DNA from 3 places in the Lactobacillus sp. ESL0259 genome. Region 2 is predicted to be linked to each of the others. Evidence: predicted binding sites of a transcription regulator. Region 2 holds the regulator's gene; each other region holds the start of a gene.
What was found. Region 2 encodes HrcA, which represses chaperone genes, less so after heat shock. Its sites were predicted from a motif close to TTAGCACTCNNNNNNNNNGAGTGCTAA; they were not measured.

Region 1: a site for HrcA is predicted at 1,197-1,223, ahead of F5ESL0259_RS02790 (ATP-dependent Clp protease ATP-binding subunit). Genes of this name have one in related genera too.
Region 3: a site for HrcA is predicted at 753-779, ahead of F5ESL0259_RS04050 (LysM domain-containing protein). Genes of this name have one in related genera too.

The regions. Positions count from the first base shown of each region.
Region 1 is NZ_REHP01000005.1:106,944-109,219, reverse strand. It holds gene ptsP (phosphoenolpyruvate--protein phosphotransferase) at 1-533, opposite strand, end outside; gene F5ESL0259_RS02800 (phosphocarrier protein HPr) at 533-799, opposite strand; gene F5ESL0259_RS02795 (hypothetical protein) at 913-1,095, opposite strand; gene F5ESL0259_RS02790 (ATP-dependent Clp protease ATP-binding subunit) at 1,265-2,276, shown strand, end outside.
Region 2 is NZ_REHP01000006.1:209,491-211,766, forward strand. It holds gene grpE (nucleotide exchange factor GrpE) at 1-391, opposite strand, end outside; gene hrcA (heat-inducible transcriptional repressor HrcA) at 404-1,453, opposite strand; gene ribF (riboflavin biosynthesis protein RibF) at 1,588-2,276, opposite strand, start outside.
Region 3 is NZ_REHP01000006.1:42,447-44,722, forward strand. It holds gene F5ESL0259_RS04045 (ECF transporter S component) at 23-709, shown strand; gene F5ESL0259_RS04050 (LysM domain-containing protein) at 813-1,301, shown strand; gene cmk ((d)CMP kinase) at 1,340-2,026, shown strand; gene rpsA (30S ribosomal protein S1) at 2,087-2,276, shown strand, end outside.

The sequences.
Region 1 (2,276 bases), on a different contig from region 2:
ACAAATTTTTTGTTAAGTTGGGCAGTATCACTAGGAGTTAAGTCATGAGCAACCACAATCACTTCGTGATCAATTGAAGCTGGGTTTGGTAATTCCTTGCCCAACAAGTGAGCCATAATTCTCTTAGAAACATCACGCACATCAGCTGCACGCTGCTGCATATAAGTGTTATCAGTCATTCCTTCAAAAATACTGATAAACTTTTGGGCAGTTTCGTCAAGTGCAGCTTCACTGTTAACTTTTTGCTCCTTGATTTCGTTTTCAATGGCACCAGTAAATTCAGGATCGTTCAAGATCATAAGGTGAGCTTCAAAGACTTGAGCTTCGTCTTCACCTAAACTCTTCTTTGCACTATCACGAATTTTTTCAACTTCAGCAGTTGATACTGAAATTGCCTTCTTATAGCGTGCTAATTCACTTTCAACGTCGCTAACTGTGGATTTTGAAAATGAAAGATCAGGTTCAACCAAGAGATAAGCTGGTGCTACAGCAATACCATCACTAGCAGCAATTCCTTTTAATGTCTTGGTCATTATTCAGCTAAGCCCTCTTTTTTCATAGTCTCTGAAATAGCGTTAATTGCATCTTTTTCGTCGTCACCATTAGCACTGATAGTAACATCAGCATTTTTGCCAACACCAAGTGACATAACGCCCATAATTGACTTTAAATTAACTGACTTGCCATTGTATTCCAAATTGATATCTGAACCAAATTTAGAAGCAGCTTGTACTAGCAATGTAGCTGGACGAGCATGAATACCTGTTTCTGCAACAACATGAAAATCGCGTCTTTCCATTATATATATCTCCTTTGAATTCAAAAAATCAAACCGGTAATAAATACCTATTCGCCTACTTAGACTATCATTTTTTTGTGAATTAGACAACATAAATGTAACAGTTTACATCATTAAACTTCAGATTTTGATTTTGAGTAAATTATTTTACCACCTCGCAATGCTTTCCCTGTAATATTTTGCCTTTTTTCAAAAGACCTCAATGCTGCTTGAAATTCAAAAGCATTTTTTGGCTCAACTTCATAGTGATCGAGTTCGCCATTCGCTAATTGCACCAGAATTTTTTGAAAATCCAAAATTATCACCACTTTTTAGTCAATTTTATTTATGCAATCATCTGATCTTGCACCAATATTTTATCATATTAGCGTTACTTACAAATAATAAGATTCAGGTTTTAGCACTTGATTATTGCGAGTGCTAATTATATAATTTAGTAAACTGATATGAAAGGCGGTAATACAATTGCTTTGTCAAAACTGTCAAAAACGACCAGCTTCCATTCATCTTTTTGCGAAGGTTAACGGACAAAGTCGTGAAATTAATTTATGTGGACAATGTTATCAACAACTTAAACAACAAGGAAATATTAATATGAACAATGATAATAACGACTTCTTTGGTGATTTCAGCGACCTGTTTAATTACAACGGCAATGCGGGAAATCCAGGTGACCCCAGGATGGGCAACGGGAATCCAGGAAACGTCAATAACGGCAACAATGGTGCCGGGGGCGGACGCTCACTTCTTGATCAGTATGGAACCGATCTTACTGCTCTAGCAAGAAAAGGTAAAATCGACCCAGTTATCGGACGCGATAAAGAAATTGCTCGTGTCATTGAAATCTTGAATCGCAGAACAAAGAACAATCCTGTCCTAATCGGTGAAGCCGGTGTCGGTAAGACTGCTGTAGTTGAGGGCTTAGCCCAGCAAATTGTCGACGGTTCGGTCCCGGCCAAGCTGCAAGATAAAAGAATAATATCACTAAACGTAGTTTCTTTAGTTCAAGGTACAGGCATTCGGGGTCAATTTGAACAACGAATGCAGCAATTACTTAAAGAAGTACAAGGCCATGATGATATCATCCTCTTTATCGATGAAATTCACGAAATCGTTGGTGCAGGCAATGCCGAAGGTGGAATGGATGCAGGCAACATTATTAAACCCGCTCTTGCTCGTGGTGACCTGCAACTCGTTGGTGCTACCACATTAAAAGAATACCGGGAAATTGAAAAAGACTCTGCTCTGGCAAGAAGATTCCAGCCCGTTGATGTTAAAGAACCTTCTGTTGCAGAAACAATCCGTATTTTAAAGGGTATTCAAAAGCGCTACGAAGATTATCACCATGTTCATTATACTGATGATGCTATCAAGGCAGCAGCAGAATTATCTGAGCGCTACATTCAAGACCGCTTTTTACCTGATAAAGCCATTGACTTGTTAGATGAAGCAGGTTCAAGAATGAACCTGACAATTC
Region 2 (2,276 bases):
AATCAAGTGTCATCTGGACACCTTTTTTAAGCTGTTTTGATGCTTCGTCATCGACTTTAGTAGCTAAAGCTCTTTCTAAATTATCCATCGCTGGCAAAACATCTTTAGCTAAGGATTGAGACTCATATTTGATAAGCTGCGCTCTTTCTTTATTGTAGCGATTTTGCATATTTTGCATCTCAGCTTGACTGCGCAAATACTTATCTTCCAGATCGTCTTTTTCTTTTTGCAATTGAGTCAAATTACGCTGCAATTTACTTTCCAAAGACTCTGGTTTCTTTTCTTCGTTAGCCTTAGTCTTAGAATTTTCTACTTCTGTCTTTGACTTTTTATGCTCATCTTTTTTTGGCTCTTTTTTTGAGTTTTTACTATTATTTTCTTCTTTACTCACGGCTAACCTCCTTTATTTGAATCTACCATAATAATCAAGTAATTTTTTAGATAGTTCGTTTCTGAAATACTCGAGTAATCCAATCACCTGAGAATACGGCATATTATCAGGGCCAAGTAAAGCAATTATGCCCTTTCCATGAGAGCCAACGCTGTACTCTGCCGTAAGCAGACTGTAATCCTTTAACAAATCATTTGATAATTCGGATCCTAAACTAACTCGAACCGGATACCTGTCGCTTTTCAAATTTTGCCTATTGTCCAAAATACTGGAAATCAAATCATTATGCTCAATCATTTCATAGAGCGATCTTAAGTTTGAAATATCGTCCAGAGAAATGTTGTTAAGCAGGTTAATCTGGCCATCAACATAGGTTTGCTCACTGGCAGCATCGTTAATAACATCCTCGACCAAATTAATCAGTTCAGAGACATGAGCAACTTTAAGTTTATTGCCCAAAGTCTTTTTAAGATAGTCTGGAGTAACTTGATCTAAAGTTTTGCCCACCAGCTGATCGTTAATCATGCGCACAGCCTGTTCAATTTCATCACCATTAACATTATAAGGTAAAGTATAAACCTGGTCATGAACGTCACCATCACTAGTTCCTAAGACAGCCATAATCTGTCTGTTAAACAATGGCACGATACGAAAACCAGTAATAGTTAATTCACTATTTTCAGGACCTTCCGCAAATGCTGTGTAATTGGTTAGATCCGATAAAATTTTGACAGCTGCCTGAACGATGTCGTTAACCTGATGAAACGGTTGATCAAGCTGACTAATGATTCGCTTGTATACAGAAGATGAAATTTTTAAAGGTTCAACTAAATTGTCAAGATAGTAGCGGTAGCCTTCAGTTGAAGGCACGCGGCCACTAGACAAATGAGTTTTCTCAATCAAACCCTTATCTTCTAAAACAGCCATTTCGTTACGAATAGTAGCACTTGAAACCTTAATAGGCAGTTGATTCATAACAGTTTTCGACCCAACAGGATCATGTGTCTGCGTAAAATCATTGATAATTGTTTTTAAAATTAATTCTTGACGTTCGGTCAACATAAATATCGCCCTCACTTTTAGCACTCAATCTGATTAGGTGCTAACAATTTATATGATACTAGCTTTTAGCAGAATGTCAAGTTGAGTGCTAACTTTTTTCTTAAAAACGTCAATCGTTTTTTCAGTATCATTAATTAATTCATCGCAGCAAAATAATTTTTAATTTCAGCCTCGTCTTGACTCATTTGTTGTGTTAGCTCTTTTAAATTGGCAAATTTAATTTCACCACGGGTATACTTATACCATTTAATTACCATTTCCTCATCATAGGCTTCCTGATCAAAGCCAAATAAGTTTGACTCAATATAAAGCTTTTTCCCTTGATTGATAGTCACATTATAGCCTACACTTGTCATTGAGTCATACCACTTACCACAAATCTTAGTTTTAGTCGCATATACGCCAATTTTAGGAACAGCCTTGTCATCAGTCCAAACCAAATTAGCTGTAGGAAAACCGAGTTTATGACCATTGCGCAAACCGTGACCTACGTAGCCTGACATAACATAGGGAAAGCCTAACAACTTAGCGGCTAATTCCATATTTCCGCTAGTTATCGCTTTTTTGATTTCCGTAGAACCAATTTTTTGACCATCATAAGACTGCTTAGGGACATTAATTATATTGAACCTTCCCTTAGCAAACTTAGGGAAATTTTTCATATTAGCAGTATCTTTAGGACCATAGGTGTAGTCAAAACCAGCTACGACAGTGTCTGCGTGTAATTTAACTATTATATTATCAACAAATTCCTGAGCCGTAAGTTTACTAAATGCTTCATTAAAATGCATCACCAGCAAATAATCAACTTTGAGTTTTTGCA
Region 3 (2,276 bases), 170 kb from region 2:
CCGAGTTTTTTTGGAGGTAAGAATTTTGCAAAGAAAAGGCAGAAATAATTTGGTCAATATAGTAGCATATACTTTAATTGGAACAATTGCATATGTGTTAATGCTTTTGGAAATACCATTGCCTGTCACCAGCTTTTTAAAATTTGATTTTTCTGATGTTGTAATTACTATTGGTACTTTTTTATTTGGTCCATTACCCGGCATTTTCATCGCGTTTGTGAGAATGCTAATTAATTTAATATATAAAGGTTTTGCGCTACCAAGTTTAGTGGGTCAATCTGCGGCCTTTTTAGCATCAATTTCATTTGCTTTGCCGTTTTATTATTTGACTAGAAATATCAATAAAGATGAAAAGAGTTTTACTAAAAAACATTTAAAACCAATCTTAGGTATAGTTCTTGGCATTATAGCGATGGCTTTTGTTTTGTCAGTTTTAAATGCTCTGGTTTTAACACCTTTTTATGCAGCAACTACAGTACCCAATTTGCCAACTATTCATGGTTATTCAGGTTTACTGGCATTTACTGAGAAAGTGTACTTGGGCAAATTGCTTCACATTCCTTCAATGAGTGCCTACATTTTTGGCATTATTGTGCCGTTTAATTTATTAAAAGGCGCAATAAATGGTACGGTGGTTTACTTACTGTTTGAAACTGTTTTGAGAACAATCAAACCATTTGTCAGGAAAAACTTCAATTTAAAAAACTAAAATCAGAAATTATGAAATCGGTCTATTAAATGACCGATTTTTTTATCCACTTAAATGGTAAATATGCTAAAATTAAACAAGTTAGGTAAGGAGGCTTTTTAAGATGACTAATAATCCTAAGGGACCATATCAACATTATAAACGTCCGCAAAAAACCAGAGTTGAAACATACAATTCTGTTTCTAAAGGTTGGATTGTACTCATTGTTTTACTTATAATGATACTAATTGGCCTTGTTCCAGTAGTACATCATTTAGCAGCGAATAATAATTCAAGTAATAAAATAGTTGAAGTACGCAAAACTCATAAAAAAGCTGCCAAAAAAGCAAACGTTAAAGCTTCTCCTGCAAAAAACAAACTTGTCGAAAATAAAACTAAGAGCAAACCGAAGGCAAAACCCAAACCTAAGGTTAAGCAAAAAAGGAAACACGCAAAAACTAAACCCAAAATTAAACAATATATAGTTCAAAGTGGAGATTCTTTAAGTAGTATTGCTCGTCGTTTTAAAATTTCTGTTGGTCAGTTAGCTGAGTTAAATCAACTTGACCCTAACAGTCAGGTGGATATCGGACAAGTATTGCGTATCAAATAATTTAGAAAGGATAGGGACTGCAGTCCCTTTTTTATTGAATGCAAATAGCAATTGATGGACCAGCTTCAGCTGGAAAAAGTACAGTAGCAAAGATAATAGCTCAAAAATTGAACTTTACGTATATTGATACGGGAGCAATGTACCGTGTTTCTACCTGGTTAGCACGTGAACACAAACTTAGTTATAGCGATGAAAAAGGCATATTGGCTGCTATTGACAAAGAAAAAATTGAACTGAAAAACGAAAATGGCCAACAAAAAGTTTTTGCCGGCGATAAGGATATATCTCAAGATATACGTACACCGGATATTTCTGCTCACGTTTCTCAAGTATCAGCTTTGGCAGGTATCAGAGCTAAAATGGTCAGTTTGCAAAGACAAATGGCCGGTCAGATGAATGTAGTGATGGATGGTCGTGATATTGGGACCACGGTTTTGCCTGCAGCTGACGTTAAAATCTTTTTAGTTGCGTCTGCTCATTCTCGAGCCCAAAGAAGAATGCTTGATTTTAAAGAAAGGGGAATTAAAACTAACCAGTCCCTTGAAGAAATTGAACAAGACATAGCGGAAAGGGATTATAAAGATTCGCATCGTAAAATTTCACCATTAAAAAAGGCACTTGATGCTATTGAAATAGACACAACTTCTATGACTATAGACCAGGTAGTTAATGCAATCTTATCTGAAATTAAAAAAAGTCAAAAAAACTATAAAAAAAGGGTATAAAACAGTAGAAAAATATCAAACTTTCATTTAGAATTAGAGTATGATATTGGGAGGTAAATAATGTCAGAAAACAGTAATCAATTTTTAGATGCATTAAAGCAAATGCAAGGAGTTGAGGTCGGAGATATTGTAGATGTTGAAGTCTTAGACGTTGAAGAAGGTCAAATCGATGTTGGTGTTGAAAATGCCGGTATTGAAGGTGTAATTCCTCGTCGTGAATACACTTCAGATCGCAACGTTGACCTACGTG